DNA from 2 places in the Providencia sp. Marseille-Q8014 genome. Region 1 is predicted to be linked to the other one. Evidence: predicted binding sites of a transcription regulator. Region 1 holds the regulator's gene; the other holds the start of a gene.
What was found. The regulator PhoB, encoded in region 1, activates phosphate uptake and scavenging genes when phosphate is short. The targets are predictions, from matches to a motif close to CTGTCATAAAACTGNCNNAT.
Positions count from the first base shown of each region.

Region 2: pstS (phosphate ABC transporter substrate-binding protein PstS) is a predicted target of PhoB. The motif match lies at 12,677-12,696, and genes of this name have one in related genera.

Region 1 is NZ_CBCOPT010000001.1:795,155-811,728, forward strand. Features, by position in the region: gene ACWPW6_RS03390 (hypothetical protein) at 72-374, opposite strand; gene ACWPW6_RS03395 (nitroreductase family protein) at 859-1,458, opposite strand; gene ACWPW6_RS03400 (MetQ/NlpA family ABC transporter substrate-binding protein) at 1,774-2,634, opposite strand; gene ACWPW6_RS03405 (isopenicillin N synthase family dioxygenase) at 2,864-3,898, shown strand; gene ACWPW6_RS03410 (cystathionine gamma-synthase family protein) at 3,944-5,227, shown strand; gene ACWPW6_RS03415 (AAA family ATPase) at 5,294-8,971, opposite strand; gene sbcD (exonuclease subunit SbcD) at 8,968-10,185, opposite strand; gene phoB (phosphate regulon transcriptional regulator PhoB) at 10,502-11,191, shown strand; gene phoR (phosphate regulon sensor histidine kinase PhoR) at 11,213-12,526, shown strand; gene brnQ (branched-chain amino acid transport system II carrier protein) at 13,235-14,560, shown strand; gene ACWPW6_RS03440 (hypothetical protein) at 14,638-15,654, opposite strand; gene ggt (gamma-glutamyltransferase) at 15,984-16,574, opposite strand, start outside.
Region 2 is NZ_CBCOPT010000001.1:274,117-290,690, reverse strand. Features, by position in the region: gene ampC (class C beta-lactamase) at 76-1,209, shown strand; gene hemN (oxygen-independent coproporphyrinogen III oxidase) at 1,248-2,621, opposite strand; gene yihI (Der GTPase-activating protein YihI) at 2,828-3,355, opposite strand; gene ACWPW6_RS01245 (NCS2 family permease) at 3,559-4,893, opposite strand; gene ACWPW6_RS01240 (amino acid ABC transporter permease) at 5,112-5,864, opposite strand; gene ACWPW6_RS01235 (amino acid ABC transporter permease) at 5,866-6,618, opposite strand; gene ACWPW6_RS01230 (ABC transporter substrate-binding protein) at 6,721-7,551, opposite strand; gene phoU (phosphate signaling complex protein PhoU) at 8,041-8,754, opposite strand; gene pstB (phosphate ABC transporter ATP-binding protein PstB) at 8,768-9,544, opposite strand; gene pstA (phosphate ABC transporter permease PstA) at 9,583-10,464, opposite strand; gene pstC (phosphate ABC transporter permease PstC) at 10,466-11,422, opposite strand; gene pstS (phosphate ABC transporter substrate-binding protein PstS) at 11,534-12,577, opposite strand; gene ACWPW6_RS01200 (hypothetical protein) at 13,097-14,017, opposite strand; gene envZ (two-component system sensor histidine kinase EnvZ) at 14,205-15,536, opposite strand; gene ompR (osmolarity response regulator transcription factor OmpR) at 15,533-16,252, opposite strand; gene greB (transcription elongation factor GreB) at 16,502-16,574, opposite strand, start outside.

The DNA of each region.
Region 1 (16,574 bases):
ATAAAATAATGTCGTCAATAGAGTTGAAAGAGTTAGCCAACTATCGCTAACTCTTTCAAAAAAATACTACGTTAATCATAAGTAATATTGAGGGTCGGTTTATTGTTAAATTGGTTATATTCCACTTTGACATAATCAGAGCTAAGTTGCTTGGCGTTCTTGAGTGAACTAGTTTTAGTCAAGTTTTTACCATTGCGATAACATTCTAGGTTAATTTGCTCACTATTTGACACGGTGACTTCACAGAGCGGTTCATAGACATAACCCACAAAGGTAATCGTGCCTCCACCTATTTTGTTTGTTGCGGCATGAGAGAAAGTGAAACTAGAAATGAGTACAGCAGTAACAGTAACAATTAAAGATAAACGTTTCATTAGCATCTACCCCCTAGTTGGAACTAGCGCTACTTTAATAACACGGATAGCGCGTTACGAATTCTCATCTCTAAGTTTAGTTCAGTTACGAGTAAAAAATATGACATGTACTAAAGAAACATCGATTTTCTTTAGCATATTTTGTTTTTGAGTGATTTCTAACCGAGATAGGCAGGCGGGAGTGATATATAAAAATTCGTAAAATGAATCTTAATTGGATTTTTAATCTGTATGTATCCCGTATTTAGTGGGTTTGACGAGGCTTGGTGGGCGGTTTTTGCTTTTATATTTGGGCGTAAATATTCAGTGATAAAAGTTATTGATGACAACATTTTGAGTATTAAATAGAAACCGCCCAAATTTTATCATTTTTGAATCCCTTGGTGTTGGTTGGCATTGCAAAGTTGTAGCGATTTAATGTAGAAGGTGATTAGCCCCTATTCATAACAAATAGGGGCATTTTTTATTATCGTTTTATAATGAATTACTTGAAGATTTTGAAGCGTTCTTCATCATCCATAAAGTCTTTATCACCTGCTGGGGCATTGATTGAACCAAATACCATTTGAGCACGTAATACCCAGCTATCCGGTGTTCCCCATTCTTTTTGAACTTGGTTATCAATTAATGGATTATAGTGCTGTAGTGATGCACCGACATTTTCTTGTGCTAATGCCGTCCAGACCGCAAATTGCGCAATACCACTTGCTTGTTCAGACCAAATAGGGAAGTTGTCAGCGTAGAGTGGGAACTGCTCTTGCAGGCTTTTAACGACATCCATATCTTCAAAGAATAAAATAGAGCCAGCACCCGCAGCGAAACTGTCTATTTTTTGTTCTGTTGCCGCGAAAGCTTTTTCAGGAACAATTGTACGCAAGATTTCTTTGGTGAGATTCCACAATTTTTTATGCTCTGCACCAAATAAAATGACGACACGTGATGTTTGAGAGTTAAAAGAAGAAGGTGAATGTTTCACTGCTTCTTTAATTAATTTTGTAACGTGTTCCTCAGAAACAGGTAATGCATCGCCGAGGTTGTAAATAGTACGGCGGTTTTTAATCATTTCGATAAATGCATTTGACATTTGAGTCTCCTAGCTATTTGTTAGCGCACGGCATTATATTAAACGTTTCAGAAGCCGTTATTCGTTAGTTGAGTATTACTATAGCGTTGTGGCGAAAAAATCATAGAAAAAAAAATTAACGATAAGGTTCAAATTTTTCGCTCTAGTGTATGCTGGATTAATGATGTTTTAAATCAATATGATATGTTTTGTTGCTTTGGTTTGAAACCCTATTTTGGAGAGTGCTTTGAATGTTCGGTGAGTGAAATTGAAAGAGGTTTATGCCGTCAGGAACAGGTATAACCATATGTAATCTATCGTTATACCTGACATTTTTTATTTGAGAGTAGATAAAGGCTGAACAATTTGTATTTTTGTGCCACCAAAATTGTCCTGAATATAATTTTTAACCGCGTCGGTATGATAAAGTTCAGCTAGTTTATTAAAGGCTGGGTTATCTTTATTTTCTGTTTTAACGACGAGTACATTGATCATATTGTTAATACTACCATCATTTTGTTCTCTAAATAATGAATCTTTAAGTGCATTTAAGCCACCTTCTTGTGCAGCGGTATTTCCAATAACAGCAATATCGACATCAGGTAATGCTCGTGGACCATGAGCATACTTAATTTGTTTAAATTCGAGTTGTTTAGGATTTTCAACAATATCATTAACTGACCCTGTGGCTTGGTTAAAGTCTGGTTTTAATGTAATAAGTTGAGATTTTTGCAACAATAATAATGCTCTAGCATGATTTGCAGTATCATTGGGAATTGCAACTAATGCTTTATTAGGTATCTCTTCTAGCGTTTTATATTTCGAGGAATAAATGGCCATAGGTTCAAAGTAAGTAGTTGTAATCGCCGCGAGTTGATGGTGGTGATTTTGATTGAAATCTTTTAAAAATCCCCAAGATTGAAAGGCATTAACATCAACATCGCCATCAATAGTCGCTATATTCAGTGTGACACCATCATCTATAATCTTAACATCGATATCTAATCCCGCATCTTTAGCTGCCTGAGATTGAGCGATAAATTGCCAAATATCAGCATCGCTTCCATGGCTACCAATAATGATTTTTTGCTTTTCTTGTGAATTCGTTTTATCAGTTTCTGTCGTTTTATTTTCATCTGAACAAGCACTCATGATGGCAACAGAAAATGTTAACAACAATACAGCGAGCTTTTTCATTTTTTTACCCTATTCGTTATTTATTTCTTTATCTAATCAGAATAAATAAGTGTTTTTGAAATAACATTTTATAAAAATAAACAACTTTTAGTTATATGAAATTAATTAAGATAGGTTATATCGATATGTTTTTAAGTTATTTTTAGTCTTTTTTATATATGGTATTTATTTATATTAGTGTGGATGAAAAAACCACTATTATGATAATTAAATATTAATAGGAATTATTATGTCATCATATCAATTACCCATTATCGATCTTCGTGAGTTAGATAATCCGGCAACACAAAAACATTTTTATCAAAAGCTACGTTTTATCGCTCGTGAAATAGGCTTTTTTTATCTTGTTGGCCACGCTATTCCAGTCGAACAACGAGAGGATTTGCTTGTTAATATGAAACGGTTTTTTGCCTTACCGAAAACAGAAAAAGACAAGATAAACATGAGCCACTCAAGGCATTTTCGTGGTTATACGGCCTCAACGCAGGAGAATACCCGAAACCAACCTGATTACCGGGAACAAATTGATATTGGGGAAGAATTGCCAGCATTAGCACTCACAGAGCAGGACCCTATTTGGTGGAATTTACAAGGCCCTAACCAATGGCCTGAAGCGCTACCTGAATTGAAAACAGCGGCGTTAGCGTGGCAATCAGCCATGAGAGACATTGCCGTGAAATTAATCAGGGCGTTTCTTGTGGCATTGGAATTACCTGAGAATAGTTTTGATCAGATTATTGCCGAGCCTGCTCAACATTTATTAAAGTTGATTCATTATCCGGCACGGGATGACCAAAATGAAGGTGGGCAAGGAGTTGGAGCGCATAAGGATGCGGGAATACTCACATTATTATGGCAAGATAATATTGGGGGATTACAAGTCGAAACAGATAATGGTTGGGTCGATGTTGCTCCGTTAGAAAATGCTTTCGTTGTCAACATTGGAGAAGTGTTTGAATTGGCAACCAACGGTTATTTACGCGCAAACGTGCATCAAGTTGTTAGGCAAAAGAATAGTGTTTCACGTTATTCGATTGCTTATTTCATCACGCCAAGTGTTTTTGCCGATGAAGTACCATTATTGCCATTACCTCATTATCTTGCTCAACAAGCATTGGGGCCAGAGAGTGACCCCTTGAATCCAATGTTTACCAATCTAGGAAAAAATGCAATTAAAGGGCGATTACGCTCACATTTATCGGTCACACGTCAGTTTTATCCGGAAGAATACGAGCAAATTGTTAAAAATAGCAATATCTTATGATGTACTCAGTATAAAGCTGTAGATTGATCTTATTGGAGTACAACGATGTCAAGTCGCTATTATAAAAAAGAATTAAATGGACACACACTGTCACCAGAAACATTGATGATGAGTTATGGATATGATCCTGAACTATCCGAAGGGGCCATTAAACCTCCTGTTTTTCTAACCTCAACTTTTGTATTTAAAACAGCTCAGGAAGGAAAAGACTTTTTCAATATGGTTAGTGGGCGCACACCTACACCCGATAACCAAAAACAGGGGCTAGTCTATTCACGCTTCAATCATCCTAATAGTGAGATTGTTGAAGATAGGCTTGCCTTATATGAAGGTGCTGAAAGCGCTGCGCTCTTTTCGTCAGGCATGTCTGCAATTACAACGTGTTTGCTGGCATTTCTCAAACCTGGCGATGTGTTATTACATTCTCAGCCCCTGTATGGTGGCACAGAAACCTTATTTTTGAATACGCTAGCTCGATTTGGGATAACGCCAGTGGCATTCCAAAATGGGTGCGATGCGGAGTCTATTCGAGAGGTGATTAACGGTATCGATCCTGAAAAAAGGATTGCGGCGATTTATATCGAAACGCCGTCTAATCCATTAAATACGTTAGTTGGTATTCACTTACTTAGTGAGATAGCGCAAGAAATTGCTCAAACACGACAAAGTGAAAAACCGCTACTGATCTGTGATAACACGTTATTGGGACCTATATTTCAGAAGCCTTTAGCGCTGGGTGCCGATTTAAGTGTGTATTCACTCACTAAATATGTCGGCGGGCATTCGGATTTGGTCGCGGGGGGCGTCGTTGGACGCCGTGAATTACTTGATAAAGTGCGAGCACAACGCAATGCAATTGGCACTCAACTTGACCCTCATTCAAGTTGGATGATAGGACGTTCATTAGAAACGTTGCAATTAAGAATGGAAAAAGCCAATGACAATGCTCAGCAACTTGCTACTTTTTTACACCAGCATCCAAAAGTAAAAAAGGTGCATTACCCTGCGTTTCTGGCCGAGGAAAGTGCGGAGTATCAAGTTTACTCGGCGCAATGTTCGGGAGCCGGTTCAACGTTTTCTATCAATGTTGGGGATAATGAGGAAGATGCGTTTAACTTTCTGAACCACCTTGCGTTATTTAAATTAGCGGTGAGTTTAGGTGGCACGGAGTCGTTAGCATGCCATCCTGCTTCAACGACACATTCAGGTATTGCGGAATCTGTTCGTCGCTCCATTGGTATTGAGAGTAATTTAGTACGCTTATCTGTCGGTATTGAAAATGTGAATGACTTAAAAGAAGCATTATCACAGGCATTAGAGGCGATTTAAACGTAACGGCAGCAGAGGCTATTGGCCTCTGCTGAGATAGTGATGTTGCGCACTACAGCTGTGCGATCAGTTAACTCTAAATTGACTCGGTAATTCACTAAAGCCAAAGCCATTGGTTTTCTTCACGGTGATTTGAACTGGGATCCGCTCTTTCATCGCTTCGACATGGCTGATCACCCCAATTGTTTTTCCAGAGGCATTGAGACTTTCTAATGCATCTAACGCAATATCTAACGTTTCTGGATCGAGAGTACCAAAGCCTTCATCCAGAAATAACGATTCGAGTTGTGTTTTGCTACTCACCATATCAGAGAGCGCGAGTGCGAGCGCTAGGCTGACAAGGAAGCTTTCCCCACCTGAAAGCGTTTTAATATCTCTCACAGTATCAGCTTGCCAACCATCAATGACTTGTAACTCAAGATCAGCATTATGATTGCGCTTTAGCAAATAGCGGCCATGCAGTTTATCGAGTCGTAAATTAGCCAGTGAAATGAGACAGTCGAAGGTGAGCCCTTGAGCGTAACGACGGAACTTATCACCGTCAGCGGAACCAATAAGTTCGGTTAGATAGCCCCAATCATCGTAGCGAGATTGGCTGTCTGCAATTTCTTGCAGCAAACCTCGTTGTTGATGACGTTGTTGTCTATCAGCCTCAAGCTGACTGAAAATTTGCCCTTGTTGTTTATTGAGGTTTTTGATCTCTTCATCAAGTTTGGCTATCTCTTGTTGCCATTTTTCTGGGCTGGCCTCGGTAAATGTTTCAGGTTTCTGATTTAAATGTTCTGATAACGTTAGTTCACCTTCTGTATAGCGTGTTTGCGCCTGTAGTCGTGACTGCTCTAGCTTCTGTTGTAACTGTTCAAGTTGAAGTTTTTCATCAGAAGATAATAAGGCGCCTAAGAATTCTTGTTGTGTCGCGAATGGACTCATGGAGAGCGCAGTATCGAAAGCCTGTTGAGCGTTGGCTAATAGAGGCTGATTTTTAGTGATTGCGCCTTCAATTTCAGTTTGGCTACCTTTGAGCGATGCAATCGCTTTTTCACAGTGGCTGATTTGCTCTGTGAGCTGTTGCTTATGTTGAGTCAGTTTGTCTTGCTGTGCCTGAAGTTGGGCGACAAACGCTGTAATGGGCTGCCCATCTAATAATTGTTGGCGCATAGCTTGCTTTTGTTGTAGCGTTAATTTTAATTGTTGTAGCTGCTGGCAGGTGCTCTCTAGTCGTTTATTTAAATCAGCCTGTTGTGCCATTTGCGCTTGTAAGGTTGCTGCATTGACGGCAATTTTCTTTGCTATCTCTTGAGCTGCTTGTCTTTGTTGTTCATACCGTTGGCCTCGCTGTTCTAATACAGCAAAACGGTTATCAAAACTTTCGTTGATGGGCAGATCAAAGTCAGCCAGTGCAATGTGTAATTGCTGCTTTTGCTCATGTTGACGTTGCTGCTGTATGTTCAGCTCGGTTTGTGTTTCATCGATAAGTTGATGTAAGTGCTTAATACGTTCGATTACCAAGGCAAGTGCCGATTGCTGTTGTTTATTTAAAGACTGTTTTTCATGTAATTGATATTTTAGTTGTTGATATTTGCGTTCAAGGACAGCGAAATCCTGCAACAATTGTTGTTGTATGGCGAGTTGTTGCTGAAGCTCAGCAATGAATTGTTCAACAACAACATCTGTCATCTCTAATTGAGGCGCTAAGGCTTGTTGGCAAGCGGTTACCCATTGCTGATGTAAGTTGCCTTCTTGGGCAATTAATTGTTGTTGTGATCTTTGGTTCTCAGCTTGACGCTGGATTTCTTGTTGTTTCAGTGAATGCTGGGCCATCTGCGTTTGCTTTAACTCTTCTAATTGCTTGGTTAGCTCAGCTAATCGCTGTTCCGTTTGCGTCGGCGCAATGGCTTGATACTGTTCAATCGAAGGATGCTCAGTCGACCCGCACAAAGGACAAGGCTCGCCCGAGAGTAATTGCTGCCGTTCCTTTTCCAAACTGACGATTTTTTGTTCTAAGCGTAACCGTGCAGTCAAGTCTGCTAAATGTGGCTGAAGATGATTAATTTGTGTTTCAGTGAGTTGAATTTGTTGTTCAGCTTGAGAGATAGACTGAGTAATTTCATCTTGTTGGCTTTGTTTTTGCTTTAATTGTTTCTGTTGTTCCTGCCATTGCGATAATAATAAAGGCAATAGTTGGGCATGTTGCAATCTTGTTCGCAGCTGTTCTATTGCGTGATTAAGCTGCTCAACATCGTGTTTGTTCTGCCACGCTAAATAGTGTGCTTCAACTGCTTGATAGGTCATCGTCTCTTGTTCGAGCTGTTGTTGAGTTTGCGTATTTTGCTCAACTTGCTGCTGTTGCTCGGCGGACAAGGTTAACTGCTCTTGCGTTAAAGCTTGATGTTTTTGTTTTAATGCCAGTACGCGTTGATTTAACTCATCAATAGAGTGGCCTTGTTGGCGCCATAATCCAATTTGTTGCAGAATGCGGGCATCTTGTGCATTTTGTTCTAGGTAATGCTGAATGTGTTGTTGTTCTGTATTTGCCAGTTTAGCCTGCTGTTGGGCATCGGAAATTAAGGCCTGTTTTGAACGATATTCAGCTTGATCTTGTGCTTGTTGCTCTGAAACTTCCCTAATCTGCTGATGTAAATGAGCGATCTCATTGTCCAGAGGGCGAACTTGACTATCGATCAACAAGGTTTGTTGCTGCACGTAAGCTTGATGTTGCTTGTCTTTATCTTGTGCCTGCGTGAGCTGCATTTGCAACGGGGTGAGTTGTTGGTGTTGATGTTCGATATGCTGTAAAAGCTGGCGCTGTTTTTCAGTGAGTTCATTCAGGGATTGTTGTTGGCGCTCTAAATCTAGCCATAGCGGTCGCATACTCTCTGCTGGTAAGTTGTTTGCCAGTTTTTTTAGTTTAGGCTGTGCATCGTTGTAGGCTTGTTCTGCCTGTTGTTTTTCATATTGTAATTGGCTCAAACGCGCCGCTAATTGTTGCCGACGTTGCTGCCAATATAAGGCCTGTTGATATTGGGCGCGTGTATCATTTAGCTGGCTTTCTTGGCTAGCCAAATGCGTTTGCTGGGCGACGAATGCTTGATGTTCACTCTCGGTAAGTAAATGAATGCTTTGTGCGCGAGTTTTTAACAGCTCTAAATCATGTTTAACTTGCTTATGCTGACGGTAGATATAGCTGGACACTTGGCTATAAATCTCGGTTCCTGTGATCTCTTCTAATAAGTCAGCGCGTTCTTTTTCGCTAGCATTTAAGAAGGCGGCAAAATCACCCTGTGATAATAAGATCGATTTGGTAAAACGTTCAAAATCGAGTCCTGTCACCTGAATGATTTTTTCTCTTACCTCACTGATTTTCTCAGCAATAATTTTACCGTCATCGCTAGTTGCTAACTCCGCTTTTGGAGATTGCAGCTTACCTTCAGGTTTATTACCCGCTCGGCGTTGACTCCAAAATGCGCGATAAGCAATACCTTTTACTTCAAATTCAACCTCAGCCAAGCAGTCACCAGTATGACGTGTCATGAGTTCGTTTTGGCTGGCAGATAAAGTGCTCAAGCGAGGCGTTTGATGGTAGAGCGCCAAACAAATAGCATCCAGCAATGTTGTTTTGCCTGCCCCTGTTGGGCCAGTAATCGCAAACAGTCCCTGACTAGCAAACGGTTCTTGGGTAAAGTCTATTTTCCATTCGCCTTTAAGGGAGTTAATATTTTTTAAACGTAAGCTCAAGATTTTCATGCGTCTCCCTCTAATTCAGCGCGTAGTGCTTCGCAGGATTGCCTAAAGAGTAATAATAGGCGTTGTTCCTTCTCTTTATCGTCCAACGCTTCCTCTGCTAAACGACGTAAAAAAACCTCTTCTACAGTGAGCTCATTTAAGGTTTCATTAGCTATCGTCACAGACTGACCTTGTTGTTTACGCGCACGGCGTAATAAAACCACCTCAACAGGTAAATCCTTGACTAAGACCTCTATACGTTGTTGGATATCCGCAAGATAGTCTTGCGATGCGACTTCAATATCTAACCAAATAGGTGGGGTGTCAGGCGTATGTTTTAATGTCTTTAATTGCTTTTCAATGTCAGCAAGTGAGCCTTTTAATGTTTGTAGTGGCTGAAATAGAGGAATAGGGAGTTGACAAATTTGTGAGATTTGATGGCCGTCAAACTCCACCATACAGACACTTTTTTGTTGCTGAGCCTCATCAAAACTTAGAGCAATAGGAGAGCCAGAGTAACGGATATGTTGCTGTCCCCCAATCGTTTGTGGGCGGTGAATATGCCCTAATGCGATGTAATCAGCAGGAGGAAATGCGCCGGAAGGGAATGCATCCAAGCTACCAATATAGATATCGCGCACAGAATCGGACACTTCGGCGCCGACAACCGTTAGGTGGCCAGTGGCAATAATAGGGATATCTAATCCGAGTGATGCCCGTTGTTGTACTGCTAGTTGATAGCTATTTTGGTAATACTCGCTAATCGCGGTCTGTAGTGATAGCTGTTTTTCTTCGCTGCTTTGTCCTGCCACGCTCAATTGAATATCTCTTGGTCGTAGAAAAGGAATGGCACAAAGTAGTGCCCCAGGTTGGCCTTGTGCATTTTTTAAGGTGATCACCTGTGGATGGCTGCCAGAGGTGACAACCTGGGTATTTAAATACGCAAGCAACGAGCTGGTTTCGTTTAAGACCGAAACGGAATCATGATTACCACTCAGTATGACTAGCTGGCAGCCAGTTTGTTGGAGTGACACAACGAATTGGTTGTAAAGTTCTCTCGCATAGCTAGGCGGGGAGCCTGTGTCAAAAATATCTCCGGCAACGATCACGGCATTCACTTGGTATTGTTTAACTTGCTCAATCAGCCAAGTTAAAAAGTGTTGATGCTCAACAGCTCGGTTTTTGGTGAAAAAATATTGGCCAAGGTGCCAGTCGGAGGTATGAATGATACGCATAAGGGCTGATTCCTGCTGCTTGATAGAGTTGCGATGATGAGTATACCTTATTAGAGGTCGTTAATGGCAATATCAGAACAAATAGCGAATTGAGTGGGAAGAGGTGTTAGGCATATTGCCCAGTAGATGATGATGCCGTATGAAGATAAATCCATTCACGGCATTATGTATGACAAGTTTATTTCACTAAAATGACAATTTACCACTAATATAGAAAAGAGTCGTGTCATTGGATGACGGGATTCATAATTCTGTCATAAAAGTGACGCATAATGGTTTCACTTTTAATAATCTCTTCTTATTTACAGGATTAATCATGGCAAGACGCATTCTAGTTGTTGAAGATGAAGCGCCCATCCGAGAAATGGTTTGTTTTGTACTGGAGCAGAATGGTTTTCAGTCTATTGAAGCTGATGATTATGATTCCGCGATTGCGCAGTTGGTTGACCCATTACCTGACCTAGTTCTATTGGATTGGATGATCCCTGGCGGATCCGGTATTCAAGTGATTAAGCACATGAAACGTGACAGTGATACTCGCGATGTTCCTGTGATGATGCTAACAGCAAGGGGAGAAGAAGAAGATCGCGTAAAGGGATTGGAAGTTGGTGCAGATGACTATCTAATCAAGCCTTTTTCGCCTAAAGAGTTAGTCGCGCGAGTAAAAGCCATTTTACGCCGTATTTCGCCAATGGCGACTGAAGATATTATTGAAATGAATGGGTTAACACTCGACCCAACGTCTCACCGCGTTAGCAGTAACGATGTGCCTATTGATATGGGGCCAACGGAATATAAATTATTGCATTTCTTTATGACTCACCCCGAACGCGTATATAGCCGTGAACAGTTACTTAATTATGTGTGGGGGGCGAATGTGTATGTTGAAGATAGAACGGTTGATGTTCATATTCGTCGTCTCAGAAAAGCATTAGAGACGGAAGGACATGATAAAATGGTTCAAACGGTTCGTGGCACTGGCTATCGCTTTTCAGTGCGCTACTGAGAAATAACAGGAGATTCCAGTTTGCTTGAACGCTTATCATGGAAGCAGCTAGTTTGGGGGCTGTTTTTATTTATCTTACCAGCCTTAATATTGTCTATTTTCATCGGCCATCTAGCATGGCTTTTAGTGATTTCATTGGCGGCGGCCTTAATTTGGCATAGCTATAACCTGATGAAGCTTTCATATTGGTTATGGCTTGATCGCAGTATGCTTCCACCTGATGGCAAAGGGGGATGGGAACCCATATTTTATGGCATCTACCAACTTCAACAACGAAACCGTAAACGCCGTCGTGAATTAGGCCAATTGATTAAACGCTTTCGCAGTGGGGCAGAGTCTTTACCGGATGCGGTTGTGATGATGACTCTTGAAGGTAACATTTTTTGGTGTAATCGGCATGCCCAGCACCTATTAGGTTTTCGTTGGCCGGAAGATAGCGGGCAACCTATTTTTAATTTATTGCGCTATCCTGACTTTAGTCGGTATTTCACGTTACAAAATTATGAACAAGCGTTAACGATAGAGTTAAACAGTGGCGCTATTGTCGAATTTCGTATCTTGCCTTATAGCGAAGACCAGCTCCTAATGGTGGCTCGTGATGTCACTGAAAAGCGTCGCTTAGAAAAATCGCGTAGAGATTTCTTTGCGAACGTTAGTCATGAGCTACGGACACCGTTGACAGTCATTCAAGGGTATCTTGAAGTATTGGAAGACCAAGAAAATACTTCTCCGGCAAATAAAAAAGCCTTGATGGTGATGCAAGAGCAAGCACATCGGATGGATAATTTAGTGAAACAATTACTGCAATTATCTCGTATTGAAGTCGCGCCTCATATCAATTTAGATGAACAAGTGAATATTCCGGTCATTTTAAAAATGATAGAGCAGGAGGCGATAAGTTTAAGCCAAGGCCGACAGCAATTGGTATTTTCAGTGGATGAAAAGTTACGTGTTTATGGTAATGAAGAGCAATTACGTAGTGCAGTAGCGAACCTTGTCTATAATGCCATTATGCACACACCGGAAGGGACGACAATTCGTGTAGGTTGGCAAAAAACACATAATGGCGCGCGCTTTAGTGTGACAGATAATGGTGCAGGGATCCCCGCAGAGCATATTCCTCGCTTAACGGAACGTTTTTATCGTGTTGATAAAGCGAGGTCTCGCCAAACTGGTGGGGGGACGGGGTTAGGTCTTGCTATCGTTAAGCATGCTTTGCAGCATCATAACAGCCAGTTAGTGATAACCAGTCAGTTAGGCAAGGGGAGTGAATTCTCATTTACCTTACCGCCAGTGTTAATTGTCGTAGATAAAAAGGCGAATAAAACAGCATAAAGAGGTCATGATTACCCGACTAAAAGCGGCATACAGCCGCTTGAGGTTGTTGACAAAGTGGGATAAAAACGTAGTTTTTTCCGCTTTGTGTTATCAGCCGAAAATCAATAAATTGATTTCCTCGTTTATTTTCAAAACCTACTCGACTTGTCGCCAAACATCATAGGTTTGTCAGCCGTCTGAAGCGGCATACAGCCGCTTTTACTGTTCTTGTACTCTAGAAAGCCAGTCTTTATATATTAGGCGTTCTTTCGGTATATGAGGCAATGTTTCTATATTCCATTGATTTATATTAAAAACATACTCAATTACTACAGAAATGCCTATTTTTATCTAGCAATCTCGAATTAGATATCATTAAACTCGAAGGAGAGTTGAGTGTTTATTGGTTGTTTTTTATTCAAATCATATAGCGCATATTGTTACTTTACTGACAGTAATCACTAGTTATAAAAAATACTTTAGAGTTTTATTCTTGTTTTTCGCTTTGCTCTTGCCTTTTTTCCCTATAAAAGTTTTACTTGTAGCCAGTTATTGGCGATTTTTTCTGTTTTTTGATTTTTAATCTTGCCTGATGTGATAAAACATACAGATTGTATTGTTTATCATCTTGTTAATTAGAATTCTATACCGCCACTTATAATTCAAAGAGTTACTTATTAGTGACTCTATATTTATTAACATTGTTACATAGATTCAACATAAAATATGGCTCATCGTTTAACATCCAGAGATATTCTTGCTTTAGGTTTTATGACCTTTGCGCTTTTTGTGGGGGCTGGAAATATCATATTTCCGCCTATGGTTGGTTTACAAGCAGGTGAACAAGTTTGGACGGCTGCATTAGGGTTCCTTGTTACAGGTGTCGGTCTCCCCGTTTTAACGGTCGTGGCATTAGCCAAAGTTGGAGGGGGCATTGAGGCACTGAGTACTCCAGTAGGAAAAACAGCAGGCTTATTGCTAGCGGTTGTCGCTTACCTCTCTGTGGGACCTTTATTTGCCACGCCACGTACTGCTACAGTGTCTTATAAAGTGGGTATTGCACCATTATTGGGTGGTGAATCTGACATCTCATTATTGATTTACAGCGCAATTTACTTTGTTTTAGTTATTGGTATTTCACTGTATCCAGGCAAGTTATTAGATAGTGTTGGGCATATATTGGCACCGGTCAAAATGCTTGCTTTGGCCATTTTAGGGGTTGCGGCAGTATTGTGGCCAGCGGGTCAACCAATACCATCAACGGATGAATATCGAGAGATGGCATTTTCGAATGGTTTCATTAACGGTTATCTAACGATGGACACATTGGGTGCAATGGTGTTCGGTATCGTTATCGTTAATGCAGCCCGTTCACGCGGCATTGAGAATTCGTCGTTGTTGACGCGCTATACCATGTGGGCAGGTTTGATTGCGGGTCTATTGTTGACACTGGTTTATCTATCCCTATTTAAATTGGGCGAAAATAGCGCTTCTATTATCCCAAACCCACAGGATGGTGCGGATATTTTGCATGCCTATGTTCAGTATACATTTGGTAATTACGGTAGCTTTTTCCTTGCGGTACTGATTTTTGTTGCCTGTATGGTGACTGCTGTTGGGCTGACTTGTGCTTGCGCAGAGTTCTTTAGTCGATATGTCCCCATTTCTTATCGCACATTAGTACTCATACTGGGGGTGTTTTCCATGGTGGTCTCTAACCTTGGTTTGAGTAAATTGATTGCCTTTTCAGTGCCTGTGCTTGTCGCGATTTATCCTCCATGTATTGTTTTGATCTTACTCAGCTTCACATTGAAATGGTGGCGTAATCCAAGTGTGGTCATTGCTCCTACGATGTTAACCAGTTTTATTGTTGGGTTAGTGGGGGCTGCCAAAGCTTCTGAGCATTTGAAAACCTATATTCCTGATTGGATGACGGCTATCCCACTATATCAGCAAGATTTAGCGTGGCTGTTGCCCTCTGTGATTGTGTTAGCTGTCGCGGCAGTGTGTGACCGAATGATTGAGCCAAGTAAGGCGCATAAACCTGTTTAATGACGAAAGGATTCACAGTAAAAAGGAGCCATTAGGCTCCTTTTTACTGTTAAATATAAGCTATTGGTAAAATTGATTTACACGTCAGTTATTTCATCATATTCCCCATGAATACCGTATGTTGAGAACTGAAGCTGTGTTGGTTGAGGAATATTCGCTGTTGATTTTGTTGAGGCGCAAGGCGTTAGATGATTGAGCTGTTCTTGGGTGACCTCTAAAGCGCACTGCTTAATTTCATGAAGATTGAACACCTTACCGTTTTCAAATTCTGTCATCACATGGTTGATAATGTTATTACCAAGGGTTGTGATGATGGTATTGATCTCTTTTGTCATACTTTGTGCGTTTTCACGCTTTTGGCTTTCTGTGAGCCCTTGTGTATTAAAATCGATGGTTTTAATCGCCTTATTATATGAATTCATTGCGACATGATATGCGGTGTAGGGAGAACTATCTTTTAAATTAATATGTTCATCGGTTAATTCAAATTTGGTTATCACCGCATCTAACACTTTACTTTTTATTTGTTCGATTTCTACGGGTGTCAGCGTAATGGCCGTAGATTGGTGATTGGCTCTCCATTCTTCAATCGTAGCGCACACTGCTGTATTGATAGTCCTAGCTATAGCGAGTGATCTTTCCAGCTGAGCATGTTGCTGACGTCCTTCTTCCATCAGGATTTGAACGATTTGGTTGTTTGATTGATATCGCGAATGAATTTTTCCTTCTTGATGACTCTTCGGTTGTTTTAAGTGTGAGAGTATATCCATCATTCTAAGGGTTCTTTGCGGGTGTTTAAGTCTATCTAATTTATTGACACTTTTAAGTTGTGCCTTAAGTTCACGTCTAACACCTTTTATTAATTCGGTATTGCTATGCTGTTGATAATCAGTCAGTAATTTTTCTTTATTAAAATGAATAAAACGGCCATTTAATGGGAATGTATAAGATTCATTTGTATTGCTGATACTGTCAACGTGGTTGGGTTGTAATCTCTGAGGGGATGAGTCTGCTGAACTTTTCGTTGAGCGAGTATTATGATTAGTGAAAACAAGGGCGGAAGGAGCCTCGTTTTTTGGAAATGTGTTGATCATAATAATTCCTTTGTTAATTGTATATTTATGTAATTATATGAAACGCTGAATAAGCGTCTTTCAAAAAAAGAGACACGTTCCTCTTGGAAGATGAATCAATAGCCGCAAAGGGATGTTCTGATCTCTAATATTAAAAAGCGGGATGGCTCCCGCTTGAGGTTGTTGACAAAGTGGGATAAAAGCGTGGTTTTTCCCACTTTGTGTTATCAGCCGAAAATCAATAAATTGATTTTCCTCGTTTATTTTCAATAACCTATTCGACTTGCTGCCAAACATAATAGGTTTGGCAGCAGTCTAAAGCGGGATGGCTCCCGCTTTTTTGGGGCAGATTAATTCACGCCAACAGCACTTCCTGCTGGACGGCGAACATCGTTGGAACCGTAAATATAGCCTTGGCGAACTTTACCTGAGACGGCTGCGTCATTACCTGAGGAGTCTGTTTTAGCGCCTTTCGCATCCGGCACAGGCACCATAATTAGCTCAGCAGCTCCCCATGGCGTTTGTTCAACCATTTTATAGCCCATTTTATCGAGTAAGGCTAAGCTATCTTTAGATACTCCTCGTTCTTCATAGTAAACCTCGTCTGGTAACCATTGATGATGAATACGTGGTGCATTAACGGCTTCTTGAGGAGGCATGCCATGGTCGATAATGTTCAATGCAGTTTGTAATGTGATGGATATGATCCGTGAGCCGCCAGGCGAGCCAAGCACAAGGTATACATTGCCATCTTTCGTCACGATGGTTGGACTCATTGATGACAATGGTCGTTTACCCGGAGCAATCGAATTTCTTTCCCCTTGGACTAATCCATACAGATTTTTTTCACCGACTTTAGTCGTGAAATCATCCATTTCATCATTTAAGAAGAAGCCCGTACCCGGTGGGATGACTACAGAACCGAAGCGACCATTAATGGT
Region 2 (16,574 bases), 520 kb from region 1:
TTGAAGGATTAGCATACCTGAATTTTGTCAGTAACAACGAAAACTTTTACTTTAACGGATAACTCTATGAAAAATATTTTTCGTCAGGGACGGCTTTTTGTCGCTTTGAGTTTAGCCTTTACTTCACTTTCAGCGTCAGCGATGACACAACAAGCGGTTGATGACATTATCAAACCGCTGATGAAGCAAGAAAATATTCCCGGGATGTCTATTGCTATTTCTGTGGATGGACAGCAAAGAATTTACCACTATGGTGTACAGTCAAAGCAGACCCAACGACCTGTTTCGGATAGAACATTGTATGAAATCGGGTCATTATCAAAAACTTTCACAGCAACGCTTGCCGCTTATGCTCAAACACAAGGTAAGTTAGATTTCAGCCAACCTGTCAGCCATTACTTACCTGAGCTAACAGGCAGTGCTTTTGATAATGTTAGCGTGATGAATTTAGCAACCCATACGTCAGGTCTATCGTTATTTGTGCCAAATGGTGTCACTACTGACAAGCAACTGATCGAGTACTATCAAAAGTGGCTTCCTGAGCACAACGTTGGGCAATATCGCGCTTATTCAAACCTTGGCGTTGGGTTGCTCGGCATCGTAACAGCCAAACAACTTGATATGCCATTTTCTCAAGCGATGGAAAAATTGATGCTTCCTTCACTTGGATTAAAACATACTTATATTCATGTCCCTAAAAACCAAGAAAAATATTATGCACAAGGGTATAACAAGCAAGATCAACCCGTTCGAGTTACCCCTGAAATCCTTGATGCTGAAGCCTATGGCTTAAAATCAAATGCTAAAGATTTGATCCGTTATTTAGAGATCAATATGCAGACCATTAAAGTGGCTAAACCTTGGCAAGAGGCGGTTGAAAATACGCATACAGGCGTTTATCTCACAGATTCTTTTGTACAAGATATGATGTGGGAAAGCTATCCATGGCCAGTTTCTTTGGCGCAATTGCTTCAGGGTAATCGTGATGATATGGCACTAAAGCCGCAAAAAGTTGAGTTGATCAAACCCGCTATGGCGCCAGAAATACGTGCTTATTATAACAAAACGGGTTCAACGAATGGCTTCGCCACATACGCTGTATTTATTCCAGAAGAAAAAATTGCCATTGTGATGTTATCCAATAAATGGATACCTATCCCTCAGCGCATTACAGCGACTTATCAACTATTAGAAAAGATCGCTCGTTAAAAGACAATGGCTCCGTCATAACACGGAGCCACAATCGGTTATATCACTCGAGAAAATTGACGTTGACGCATTTGATTGCGTAAATAAACATCGAAACACATACAAATATTTCGAATCAACAAACGGCCTTGAGGGGATACCTTAATTGCTGTATTTGTTATTTCAACTAACCCATCTTCCGCCATCGGTTTTAACAAGGCTAAGTCTTCCGAGAAATATTCTTTAAAGTTAATGGGATAAAGAGATTCAATTTGTGCATATTGAAGCTGAAAATTACAAATTAGCGTCTTAATCACATCTCGACGCAAACAATCGTCATCGGTTAATACTAAACCACGCCACAACGCATGACCTTGCTCTTCAACCTGCGCATAATAAGTTTTTAAATCTTTTTGGTTCTGAGCGTAGCTATCCCCAAGCATGCTGATAGCAGACACGCCTAAACCTAACAAATCACAGTTCCCTTGCGTGGTGTAACCTTGGAAATTACGGTGTAAAACGCCTTCGCGCTGTGCTATCGCTAACTCATCTTGTGGCTTCGCAAAGTGGTCCATACCAATAAATTGATAGCCTTGTGACGTTAATGTCGCGATCGTTTCTTGCAAGATATCGAGTTTTTGCTCTGCGCTCGGTAAATCGTCATCTTTAATTTTACGCTGTGCAGCAAAGAGGTTTGGTAGATGTGCATAATTGAATACGCTCAGGCGGTCAGGCGACAACTCAATCACTTTTTGCAGAGTGAAAGCAAAGCTTTCTGGTGTCTGTTTGGGTAACCCATAAATAAGGTCAATACTCGTTGATGTAAACCCCGTTTCTTTTGCTCGATTAATCAACGCAAAAATGAAATCCTCATCCTGCTCGCGGTTCACCAAGACCTGAACTTCTTTATTAAAATCTTGCACGCCCATACTTAGGCGATTAAATCCTTCACTCCGCAAGTGATCGATCATGTCGAGTTCAATTTCACGCGGATCAACTTCAATCGACATTTCAACATCGTTTGAGAAATGAAAATGTTTTTTTAATAGTGCGACAAGATGGCTCACTTGAGCTTTATCGAGATAGGTTGGAGTTCCTCCTCCCCAATGCATTTGCGTCACAGTGCGATTTTTTAATAGTGCGGCACGCTGAATAATTTCTTTTTCAATAACTTGTAAATATTCATCTGCTTTATGCTTTTGCCGTGTCACTAGCTTATTACAGCCACAAAAATAACAGAGCTTATGGCAGAATGGAATGTGAACATAGAGCGATAATGGATTTTCAGGATAGCGTTGCGTTGCCGCCACGAATGCACGTTCATCATACGACTGATTAAACTCTAAGGCCGTCGGGTATGACGTATAGCGGGGTCCTGAATAATTATATTTTTGGATAAGAGAAAGATCCCAAACGATATTTTGCTCTGACATTAACATTCCTTAATTGGCCGAATGCCGGTTTACAGGCCACATCTTATGTTTTTTTATTGGCTAACTTATATACACGACATAATAACATAAAAGAAATTATAACTTGTGATTGGGCGGTGAGAGTTGATGCAACACCAAAAGTGATACAGTTTGAATGAAATTTGTTCAATACTCCCCCCAGCAAGCAGGGGGAGTGAAAAAGACGCTTATTTACTTTTCAAGATGCGCATAATGTCATCCAGTTTTTCTTCATCTTCCTCTTCTTCTTCATCAGTGAGTTCGATACCCAGAATAGACATCAACTCATCAATACGGTCTAAACAAGTATCAATGTATTTTTGCTCTTCCGTGGTGACCGTTTCACCCTCTTCTAAACGCGCTAATAAGCTATCTAAACGATCGTCCTGCTCCAGCATTTCTAGCTCTTGCTCGGGTGATAATTTCACTTTTGCGACAGGCTCTTTTACTGGCGTCGTACGTGTGGAAACGGCATTTGCATCAACCACCAATGGGACTGGTTTTTTGCTACCAAGGCGTGGGTCAAGGCTGTCGTTTTGCTTGCCAGACTGACTATTAGACGATTTTTCTTGATAGCGAGCCCCCGATTTATTGCCACGATGCTTTTTCTGGCGCTTACGCTCACGCCCTTCTGCATTGAGCTCTTCTTTTGTTTTGCGATACTTTTTCTTCGTTTTGCTAGCAGTTTTACTTGCCGGTTTTTTTGGTGAATTCATGGTCTGATACCTTGATAAGTCAGTTTCTGCTGCGGAATCTAGCAGAATCCCTCAAGCTGTGAAAGCATTTGCGCAGCAATTAAAACGGTTTTTTTGTATTTTGCATGGCAGCTTTGTTGATTATAGCTCGAATTGGCTGTCATAGAGAGGAGTTGATAAACAAAACGGCTCCGACGATTGGAGCCGTTTGATAGGAAAGAAGATTAAGCGTCAACTAAAACCATTTTTAAAATAAATAAAACGGAAACTAAAATGACGCATGGCCCCAACTCGCGCCAGCGGCCGGTACCCACTTTCATTGCGCAATAAGCGATAAAGCCTAACGCGATCCCTTCCGTGATCGAAAAACTAAAGGGCATCATCACCGCAGTAATAAATGCAGGAACTGATTCCGTTAAGTCATCCCATTTCACACGCGTTAAACTTGATGTCATCAACACCCCAACGTAGATCAGCGCGCCAGCTGTCGCATAAGCAGGAACCATACCCGCTAGTGGTGAGATAAACATGGTCAATAGGAATAACACACCAACCACAATGGCAGTTAACCCTGTACGTCCGCCAACCGACACGCCAGAAGAGCTTTCAATATAAGCAGTAACGGAGGAGGTTCCCATCGCCGAACCCGCGACAGAACTGAGGCTGTCGACATAGAGCGCCTGCTTCATGCGAGGGAAAGTTCCACGCGCATCCGTGATCCCAGCTTTATCTGTCACACCAATCATGGTGCCCGAAGAGTCAAATAAGTTAACTAACATAAAAGCAAAAATAACGCCTGATAACGCTAAATCCAAGGATCCCATAATATCAACTTGGCCAACAACGGTCATCACGCTCGGCGGCATAGAGAAGATACCATTGAACTGCACATCCCCTAATGCAAGGCCAATTAAGGTTGTGATCACAATGGAGACCAGCACTGCCGCATGGATATTACGTGCCGCTAGGATCGCAATAATGAAAAAGCCCAAAGCCCCTAACCACACGTTATGTTGGGTAAAGTTACCGATAGAGACGAGTGTATCTGGGTTCGCCACAATAATACCCGAGTTCTTCAGCCCCATCATCGCAATGAACAGTCCGATACCACTGGTGATACCAACGCGTAAACTTAATGGAATATTCGCGATGATCCAATAACGAATACGGAATAGGGTCAAAATGAATAAGCCAACGGCTCCCCAAAATACAGCCCCCATCGCCACTTGCCATGAATACCCCATCGCACTGACGACGACAAACGCAAAAAAAGCATTTAGCCCCATCGCTGGAGCTACTGCGATTGGCAGATTTGCCAACAGCCCCATAAGAATACTGCCTATCGCCGCGATTAAGCAGGTGGTGACGAAAACAGCTTTAATATCCATCCCAGCGACAGATAAGATTTGAGGGTTAACAAAGACAATGTAGACCATTGTGAGAAAGGTGGTGAAGCCCGCAACGACTTCTGTTTTCGCCGTTGTCCCGTGTTCTTGTAATTTAAACACGCGTTGAAACAGACCCTGTTGTTGTCCAGAGCTAGAAGATTGATTACTCATTAGATATAGCGCCCAAAAAAAGTTTTTTTCGCCCTATCCTACAACAAACAAATCGAGAGTGTTACCGTTAAAATGAAAAAAAGAAAACGTTTGCGTAAATCAAAGATCCATAAATGAGTTAACTTACTGATACAACAAGATGAATTGAAATAGACAGTAGAAAAATAAAATTTGCATAAGCAGTGGCGACCCCATCAGCAATCGCCACCTTGAATTGATTAAGATAACGCGAGTAGTTTTTGTCTACGCCAAAATAGCAAGGCACGCTTTGGCGCAAATGGTTTAGCCCCTTGATGACTATTTAAACGTTTTGCCACGAAGTTCGCGATCATCTCTAACGTTAAGCACATAACAAAATAAATAAAGGCAACAAATAAGAAAATTTCGAGTGGATACACCATTTCACGGTTATTCACTTGTGTCGCCAAAAATGACAATTCCGCGACACCAACAATGTAAGCAAGGGAAGTGTCTTTAATCAAAGCCACCCATTGATTAATAAATGAAGGAACCATCATACGTAATGCTTGCGGTAAGACAATTTGCCATAAAACTTGCCAACGGCTAAAGCCTAATGATAATCCGGCCTGCCATTGCCCTTTCCCGATAGCAAGAATACCTGCTTTTACAGCATGAGCTAAATAGGCAGAGGTGATTAATGCGAGCGCACAAACGACCGAAGCGATGCCCGGTATTTCTGTTCCGAGTACCACAGGTAAGAAGAAATAGGTCCAAAAAATTAGCATAATGACTGGAATAGCACGGAAAAAGCCTAAAATAGCCGCGAATAGGTTCATCCAAAACCCTCGTAACATGGCTAATGCAACACCGCTAAGTGTTCCCAGCACAATCGATGCGGCACCCGCAATTAAGCTGATAATCAGTGTAAGGGCTGCACCTTCTATAGGACCATCAGGAAAAGCGCCAAATAACAAATATTGCCAATTTTGTTCAATCACTGAAAAATCCATCTTATACCCCTTCCACTAAATTTCGTTGCGCTCGCCATTGTCCCCAGCCTTCCATAACCGCAATAATGGCGATATACAGCACTGTTGCGAGGCCAAATGCAGTGAATGTTTGTAATGTTTGGCTTTCCACTTGGCGTGAGACGTAAGAGAGCTCAGCAACACCAATTGCCATGGTTAACGACGAGTTCTTAACAACATTCATGTATTGCCCCAGTAAAGGAGGCATGGCGATTTTCACCGCCTGTGGCAACACAACATGTTTCATGGCTTGCCATCCCGTTAAACCAAGTGCAAAGGCTGCATATTTTTGGCCTTGGCGTACACCACGGATCCCTGAGCGTATTTCTTCAGCAATAAATGGTACCGTATATAATGTTAACCCAACAAAACCCGCTAAGAATTCAAATGAAGGCCAGCTCAGCGTGATACCTACCACGTGGATTTCATGCGGTGTATTGAGCCATGCCATCATCTCCGATGATAAAATCTCCCCTGACGCAAAATACCAAAAAAACAGTTGAACCAGTAAAGGTGTATTACGGAAAATGGAAATATACACACTGACCCCCCAACGTAGCGGGGCAATTTGGCTATCCTTTGCCGCGGCAACGACAAAACCTAATAGCGTTGCAGCAATGATGGTACAAACCGAGATCCAAATCGTCAGCAAAAAGCCATAGCCAAACCATTCCAAATACTCAGGAGCCAAAAAATGCTGAGAAAAAAATTCGCCGCTAATAAATTTTTCAAACATAACTGCTGCCTTGTATAACTAAGAACCCCGCAATAATGAGCGGGGTTATTTATTCTGAAGTGCTGATTCAATATATTGAATCGATATATCAGATGGTTATCATTATTTTTGTTGTTCAAGAGGAGCGAATTTGAATTCACCGCGAGGTTGCGCTGCCTTAGTATCAGGGCCAAACCAACGGTTATAAATCTGTTCTGCTTTGCCTTCTTTTTCTAATTTCAACAAGGTGTTATTCACATTTTCGATTAAACGCGTTTCACCTTTTACTGCTGCAACCGCTTGATATTCACGAGTGATACTAAACGGAGATATTTCAAAATCAGCCTTCACTTTTTCTGGCAAGTTACCCAGCAGACCGACTAACTTCGCGTCATCTTGCGTTATCGCTTGGACATTACCATTGCGCAAAGCAGCAAATGCTTGTGGCGTGTCATCATAAGAGATCACTTTCGTATTTGGATAACGCTCACGTAAGGTCACTTCCTGTACCGTGCCTTTATCCGCACCAATACGTAATGGGGCAATATCGTCAGGCGTTTTCAAGACCCCTTTGCGAGCAATAAACTTCTGCCCTGTCGCAAAATCCGGAATCGAGAAATCAACCTGCTTAGCGCGTTCGTCAGTAATTGTGAAATTTGCCCCAATGAGATCAACCTTACCTGATGTCAGTAGAGGAATACGGTTAGCTGGGTTAGTTGGACGCAATTCCAATTTCACGCCGAGGTCATCGGCTATCGCTTGCGCGATATCAACATCATAGCCCGCGAGTTTTTTTGTTTGTGGGTCAATAAAGCCAAATGGTGGATTACTGTCAAACACAGAGATACGAATAACACCAGCTTGCTTAATATCATCCAATTTATCTGCATTGGCGACATTGGCCACCAGCGCAAGGCCTGCAAGTAGTGCGGTAGTTAAAACGCGAGCTTTCATTGAACACCTCTGACGGTAAATTTATGTAAATCGACTACCACAAATTATCAAGGAAGGCTTATCTCTTGAAATACTATTAAATGATATATTTATATCAAAAAAGAATATACGCAGAAAAATAGGTCACCAAGCAATGAAGAGAGTCTGTAAAATGATTCACGTTACCTTTAAGGGTTGTTTGATGCGTACAATCGTTATGAGGACCTTTAATGAGGATGAATAAACGGTTTTTTCTAACTAACTCGTCCGTGTTTAATATCATATGAAAATAGCGTGATAACGGGAGTCTTTTAAAAGATCACCAAAAACCTAAAATCTGCATCACATAAAAACACTCTAAGCATATCGAAATGAACGAAAACGACGCTCAATAACCTCACTCACACGTGTTGACGCTGGCGATAAAAAACAAAACCCCAGTCACACACATAAGTCTGTGACTGGGGTTGGTAATGACAACCAACAATGCGACAACGCAAAGTTTGACCGTTATTTTTTGGTGATCATTTTTTCCAATTGATCGCCACCTACATGACGGAAATCTTGCCCTTTCACATAGTAAAAAATGAATTCGCAAATGTTTTGGCATCGATCTCCGATACGTTCAATCGAACGGGCACAGAACAATGCCGTTAATACACTTGGGATCGTCCTTGGATCTTCCATCATGTACGTCATCAGTTGACGTACTATTCCTTCGTATTCTTGGTCAACTTTTTCATCTTCTCGATAAATCCGAATCGCTTCTTCCAAATCCATTCGCGCAAAAGCATCAAGCACATCATGCAACATTTGTACCGTATGACGCCCTAATGACTCAAGGCTAACCAGCAAAGGTTGATGTTGATGAGAGAATTTTTCTAATGCTGTTTGGCAGATCTTATCGGCAACATCCCCAATTCGTTCGAGTTCAGCGATGGTTTTTGAAATAGCCATAATGAGGCGTAAGTCACTGGCTGTTGGCTGACGCTTAGCAATGATTTTCACGCACTCTTCGTCAATAGCCACTTCCATCATATTCACTTTATGGTCATTTTCGATAACTTCGCGCGCAAGAGCCTCATCCTGATTATGCATGGCAGTGATCGCTTTGGTGAGCTGTTCTTCAACCAGCCCTCCCATTGTCATCAATTCTGTATGGATATGTTCCAATTCAGCATTGAACTGCCCAGAAATATGTTTGTTGTGATTCAGCGTATCCATAATCGGCTCCCTATCAACCGTAACGACCTGTAATATAGTCTTCGGTTTGTTTCTTTTCAGGTGTGGTAAACATCTTGTCTGTGTCATTAAACTCAATCAACTCACCTAAATACATAAAGGCCGTATAATCCGAACAACGTGCAGCCTGTTGCATATTGTGAGTGACAATGACCACGGTATATTCAGATTTGAGTTCGCTGATCAACTCTTCAATACGCCCAGTTGAAATGGGGTCAAGGGCTGAACATGGCTCATCTAATAATAAAACTTCAGGGCGAATAGCGATACCACGAGCGATACACAAGCGCTGTTGCTGACCACCAGAAAGACTATAACCACTTTGATGCAGTTTATCTTTGGTTTCATTCCACAGCGCAGCTTTGGTTAACGCCCACTGAACACGTTCGTCCATCTCAACACGCGATAACTTTTCAAATAAACGGACACCAAAGGCAATGTTGTCATAAATAGACATCGGGAAGGGTGTTGGTTTTTGGAATACCATACCGACTTTGGCACGTAATAACGCGATATCTTGTTTATCAGTCAAAATATTTTGACCGTCTAGCAGAATCTCACCTTCTGCTCGCTGCTCACCGTACAGCTCATACATTTTATTAAAGGTACGCAGCAGCGTTGATTTACCGCAACCGGATGGGCCGATAAATGCGGTGACTTTGTTTTTTTCAATATCTAACGAGATATTTTTTAGTGCGTGGAATTTACCGTAATAAAAGTTAAGGTCACGTACTTGAATTTTACTGTTTGCGATCTGATTTGCATTAATCATGGCAACTTCTCTCTATAAATCTCTATTCAATCCGGGTGTTAGTGTTTTTTCTTAGCAAACACAACGCGTGCGATAATGTTAATTAACAGGACACATAGGGTGATTAATAGAACCCCTGCCCATGCCAGTTGTTGCCATTCCGAGAACGGACTCATCGCAAATTTAAAGATAGTCACAGGCAAGTTAGCAATTGGCTCACTCATATCTGTGCTCCAGAACTGATTCGACAAAGAAGTGAACAGTAATGGTGCGGTTTCACCCGCAATACGAGCAATCGCTAGCAAGATCCCTGTAATAATCCCGGATACAGATGCTTTAAGCGTAATAGATAAAATCATTTTCCATTTTGGCGTACCTAACGCATATGCGGCTTCACGCAAGCTATCCGGCACCAGTTTCAACATATTTTCCGTTGTGCGGATAACAATCGGAATCTGCAACAGTGCTAAAGCGATAACGCCTGCCCAGCCAGAGAAGTGCTGCATTTGTGCAACCACAATGGTATAGACAAACAGACCTACAACAATTGATGGTGCAGATAACAAAATATCATTAATGAAACGCGTTACAGAAGCGAGCCATGATTTACGGCCATACTCTGCCAAATAGATCCCTGCTAAGATACCTAAAGGGGTGCCTATCACCGTTGCCCACAGAATCAACAAGCCACTTCCGACGATGGCGTTAGCGAGGCCACCACCTTCAGTATTCGGTGGCGGAGTCATCTCTGTGAACAAGTTAAGGGACATCCCATCAATCCCTTTGGTCACCGTTGAAAATAAAATCCAAACCAGCCAGAACAGACCAAAGGCCATGGTTAACATTGAAACAAATAAGGCCATTCGGTTAATCTGACGACGCCATGCTTGACGACGGGCACGTTCTTTTTCGTTAATAACAAAATGTTGAGATGTCGACATATTAACGGCCCTCGTTCTTCGCTAAGCGCATAACCATGAGTTTTGATATCGCCAGAACAATGAAGGTGATAACAAAGAGAATTAACCCAAGTTCCATCAGTGCAGCAGTGTGTAATCCACTTTCTGCTTCGGCAAACTCATTCGCTAGTGCTGACGTAATACTGTTTCCTGGCATAAATAACGAGAAGCTATCCAGTTGATAAGTATTTCCGATGACAAAGGTCACCGCCATGGTTTCGCCAAGAGCACGGCCAAGGCCTAACATGACGCCACCAATCACACCATTACGGGTATAAGGTAAAACAATATTCCAGATCACTTCCCATGTGGTACAACCAATACCATATGCCGACTCTTTCATCATGACGGGTGTTTGTTCAAATACGTCACGCATAACGGAGGCAATGTAAGGAATGATCATAATGGCGAGGATAATCCCTGCCGCCAAAATACCAATCCCGAATGCAGGACCCGAGAAAAGCTCACCGACAATCGGGATACTTGACATCACATTGCCGACAGGCTCTTGGAAATATTCAGCAAACAGAGGCGCAAAAACAAATAGCCCCCACATACCGTAAACAATACTTGGAATTGCTGCGAGCAATTCAATCGCAATACCTAAAGGGCGTTTTAACCAGTTAGGAGCCAGTTCCGTTAAGAAAAGTGCAATACCAAAACTGACGGGTACAGCAATAATCAGGGCGATCAATGACGTCACAATGGTGCCATAAATTGGCACTAATGCCCCAAACTCCTCCGCGGGTGCATCCCATTCCTTAGTCCATAAAAACGAAAACCCAAATTTTTGCATACTCGGCCACGAGGCAAAAATAAGGGAAATAATGATGCCACCAAGCATTAACAAAGTGATTAGTGCGGCAATTTTTACCAATGCGCTAAATATCACATCGCCTGACTTGCTCGGTGCTTTAAATGCCGTTGTTTTCTCGGCCATGCGCTTTGTCTCATCCTACACCTACTTTATTAGTAGGATTTAGTTACTACGTCAGAAGGCGGATGTTAATCCTAAGCATCCGCCATCCATTGCCAACCCGAGGTTCACTGATTAAAACAGTGGTTTACCTTGGCTATCTTTAACTTCTGTTTTCCATGCTGCACGTATTGCTGTCACAACTTCTGCGGGTAGTACAGCGTAATCTAATGCTTCAGCTTGTTGACCACCTTTTTCGTAAGCCCAGTTAAAGAAGTCGAGCACCGCTTTTCCTTTTTCTGCATTCGCTTGATCTTTATGAACTAAGATAAATGTGGTGGATGTGATTGGCCATGCATTTTCACCATCACGGTTAGTCAGGTCTTGAGCGAATGACTTAGACCAGTCCACTTTTTTCGCTGCCGCACTGAAGCTTTCACCTGTTGGTGAAACCACCTTACCATCCGCTGAAACGAGTTTAGTATAAGCAAGATTATTCTGTTTTGCATAAGCATATTCAACATAACCGATAGAGCCTGGTAGACGTTGAACGAAGGCTGCAACGCCATCATTACCTTTACCACCTACGCTGTTTTTCGGCCAATTAACCGTTGAACCCGCACCGATGTCATTTTTCCAATTTGAACTCACTTTCGATAAATAGCTAGTGAAGACAAAAGTGGTACCGGAACCATCAGAACGTCTTACTACCGCAATATTTTGGTCTGGTAAGTTAACATCAGGGTTCAGCTTAGCAATTGCGGGGTCATTCCATTTGGTGATTTTGCCAAGATAGATGTCACCCAACGTCGTTCCGTCTAATGTCAATTGACCAGACTGGATACCTTTCACATTAACGGCCAAGACAACGCCGCCGATAACTGTTGGGAACTGGAACAGGCCATCTTGCTTCAATTTTTCATCAGTCAATGGCGCATCAGATGCACCGAAATCAACTGTTTTCGCATTAATTTGTTTAACGCCACCAGAAGAACCGATTCCCTGGTAGTTCACTTTATTACCTGTTTCTTTCTGATAAGAGTCCGCCCACTTAGCGTAAACAGGGGCAGGGAATGTTGCACCCGCGCCAGTTAAGCTTGTGGCAGCAAAAGAAGACATCGCAGTCATTGAAAGAGTTGCTGCCATTACGCTAGCTAAGGTTGTACGCATCATTTTCATAATCCCTCCGGGGATGTATAGAAACAATTAAGTGTAAATTGTTGGTGAAATGTCACGGTAGGAAAAATAGGACAATTTGATGACAACAACATGTCTGATTTATGACAGTTTTATGACAATTGATTATTTTAGCGTATTTATTGAAGCAAAGCGGAAGGCCAATAAAAAAAATTAACAATAAAATCAGATGGTAAGAAATATAATACTCGGCCAATCTGTCATGAGGCAAAAATGACACTCTGTCATAAAAAAGTCGCACAATTCTTTTTTGCCGCCTCTCAGGATCGATCAATACTGCTCTGCTCACCATAGCAAAAAGCGCATACACTTGTCATGAGGGGATAGATAACAGTTCATTGCAAGATACGCGCTTTATGATTTTCTAAGCGCTACAGCAAATAACGATGGTTAAACACCTAACAAGCAAACCGCCATGACGTGCCCATTGACGCGTAAAATGAGCACGTTAGCGACAATAATCGATCTTATATCCAATTTCAAAATACACATAGACCGACATTATTCTTTATTTGCTTTGTGCAGCATATACTCCTTAAGCTCAGCCAGCACTTGCTCCATACCGACTTTCTTTCCCTGAGTTTGAGAGGGCGTCGTCATTTTGTGGATGCCTTTCAGTGGCGGAGGGGGCGGTGGCGTATCGATTGAAGTCACTGAGGTTTCTTCAAGCCCCTCATACTTTTTGGCATTATTGATAAAAACTTGATGATTTTTCAGTTCTGCCAGCACTTGCGTCATACCGGTTTTCTCCCCCTGAGTTTGCGGAGCAACAGCCATTTTGCCAATGCCCAGAAACTTTGCCATCGGCGGAGGGGGCGGTGGCGTATCGGTTGGAGCCACTGAGGTCTCTTCAACTCCCTCACACTTTTTGGCATTATTGATAAAAACCTGATGGTTTTTTAGCTCCGCCAGCACTTGTGCCATGCCGGTTTTTTCCCCCTGAGTTTGCGGAGCAACAGTCATTTTGCCAATACCCAGAAACTTTGCCATCGGCGGAGGGGGCGGTGGCGTATCGGTTGAAGCCACTGCGTTTTTTTCAAGCCCCTCACGCTTTTTGGCATGATTGATAAAAGCCTGACAACTTTTTAGCTCCGCAAACACTTGCCCCATCCCTATTTTCCCTGCTTTTGTTGGTTGAGCAAGCGGAGTACCAAACTCAGGCATTGGCGGCGGTACTGGAATAGATAGCGGTGATTTTGATGTTGCCAATTGATGTTCCGGTGATTGGATAACCGCGGTCAGTTGTCGACCCCACGTCACCGGTGTAGCCACCTTTTTAGGTTCTTGAAAGAACCCTATTATGGTACATCGTGTACGCTTTATTTTTTGAAATAGGGCAGATTGGTCTCCCTTTCCTTCTATCCTCGCGCATGCATTTTGACTTTGAGAAGAACGGATCGTTTTAAAAAAATTAATCTGCATAGATTCACCCAATTATTTTATTTGGATCTATTATCCAAACGAAACAATTGCTGAGTCTTTTATATAACGATTATTTTATTTATAAACGGCATGTTTTATGAGGTAAATAATTAGGAATGAATACAATTTAAGAATATTTTAGTTAAAGAGATGAGATAGGCTGACAGCTCATTTCACTAACAGCCTGTTATTCTTCTTTTTCTTTCAATGGTAACAGCGCGCGAATGGCAAAACCCCCCCGTTCGCTTTTATGAATTTCGATACTGCCCTCATGGGCGTCGACAATACGGCGGATAATCGCTAAGCCAAGGCCTGTTCCCTTATTGCTACGCGCTTTTTCCCCTTGCACAAACGGTTGAAAGAGACGTTGGATATCCTCTTCCTTAATTCCTGCACCATCATCTTCCACTTGGAACCAGACTGAGTCTTCGTTTTTACCACTGCTGACTTTAATCCAACCATTACCATAACGATAGGCATTCACGATCATATTCGTAATTGCCCGCTTAATCGCCAATGGATTGGCATTCACAATCAGATTACCTGGCTCAAATGCCGTTTCAATTTCACCTGTAACACTGCTTTCCGCGGTGACGGCTTCATTTAAGATTGCATTCAGGTCACAGAACTCCATATTCATTTCTTGACCGGTCTTCAGGTAGTCCATGAATTGACCAATGATCGCATCGCACTCTTCAATATCTTTATTGATGGATTCAGCAAGATAACCATCTTCTGGACTCATCATTTCCGTCGCTAAACGTATGCGTGTTAATGGTGTACGGAGGTCGTGGCTGACCCCTGCCATTAATATAGTACGGTCATTTTCAAGTGTTTTGATGCCGGCTGCCATATGGTTAAAGGAGCGAATTGCGGCTCTTACCTCTGCGGCGCCTTTTTCCTGCATAGCAGGCAGAATAACCCCTTTACCTACTTGACCAGCATGGTATTCAAGCTCCAGTAAGGGTTTATTTTGATAACGGATATAGAGCCAAACACCGGCAAAAATAAACAGAAAGATTGCTAATGTATAACGGAATACTAGCGAGAATTGGTTTTGCCCTATTTCGGTCAAAGGTACCCGTACCCAGATATCGGGGGCAAGATAAGACGTTAGCCAAAGAATAGGATATTCGCGGCCAAGTTCTAAACGGGCTTTAGCTTCACCGCCAATATATTCAGACATGTTTTCACTGAGGAAATCATATTCTTTAGCCCAATTTAAGCCTTCTTCCATGGCAGCTGATTGGGCATAAAATGTGATCCCTAACTCATTATAAATCTTTTTACGCAATGCAGGAGAAACCCGCACAGTGGTTCCATCTTGCAGCACCATCTTTTCCGTCATTAAAGTTCGTACTTCATAAGCCAGTACTTTATTAAACTGTTGCAAACTTGGCATCACAACAAAGTTCAATACCACCATATAGCTGGTGACAAGGCTGGCAAACAATAAGGCAACGAACAAAAATAACGAACGAGAAAATGTACTACGGCGAGAGAACCTCAATCGCTTCATGCTTTACTACCGTCCGGTACAAACACGTAACCCAGTCCCCAAACTGTTTGGATATAGCGGGGATGAGCAGGATCTTCTTCAACCATACGGCGTAAACGTGAGATTTGCACGTCAATTGAACGTTCCATCGCACTGTATTCACGGCCTCTCGCCAAGCTCATCAGCTTATCACGAGATAATGGTTCCCTTGGATGCGAAACCAGCACTTTTAGTACGGCAAACTCACCACTGGTTAAAGGCATATTTTCTTCGCCTTGGAACATTTCACGAGTACCAAGGTTAAGTTTAAATTTACCGAATGTGATAATGGCATCATCCTGAGATGGTGCACCAGGTAGTTCGTTTGCTTGACGACGTAATACCGCACGGATACGCGCCAATAATTCACGCGGGTTAAATGGTTTCGGGATGTAGTCATCGGCACCAATTTCTAAACCGACAATACGATCAACTTCTTCACCTTTTGCCGTCACCATAATAATCGGAATCGGATTATTTTGACTACGCAAACGGCGACAAATTGACAGGCCATCTTCACCCGGCAACATTAAATCTAAAACAATAAGATGAATAGATTCTCGCGTGAGGATCCTATCCATTTGTTCTGCATTGGCGGCACTACGTACCTGAAACCCTTGTTCCGTGAGATAGCGTTCTAGTAAGGCACGTAAACGCATATCATCATCGACAACAAGAACTTTATAACTTTCTTGCATTTTGTAGCCCTCAAGATGTGCAATCTATTGAAATTATCTTTAAAAATAAGAGCATACCCACCATTCCCAAAAATTATGGGTGTCACCAAATTCACAGTTATCTAAATGATCGCCTCATCATATTAATGCGTTTTTTCGCTAGCCTGTGATAGTGGTATATAACTTAATTATTTTGCGTATAAGTTAAATATAAAATAGTTAATGCTCTAATTTACCATCAACTTGAAATTTAATGAATAATTTTACGCGTTATAGGGCTAGAGGTTTATAACTAATTTCTAATATCGAATAGGTCACAATCCCCCCCGGCGTGTTGACAGTA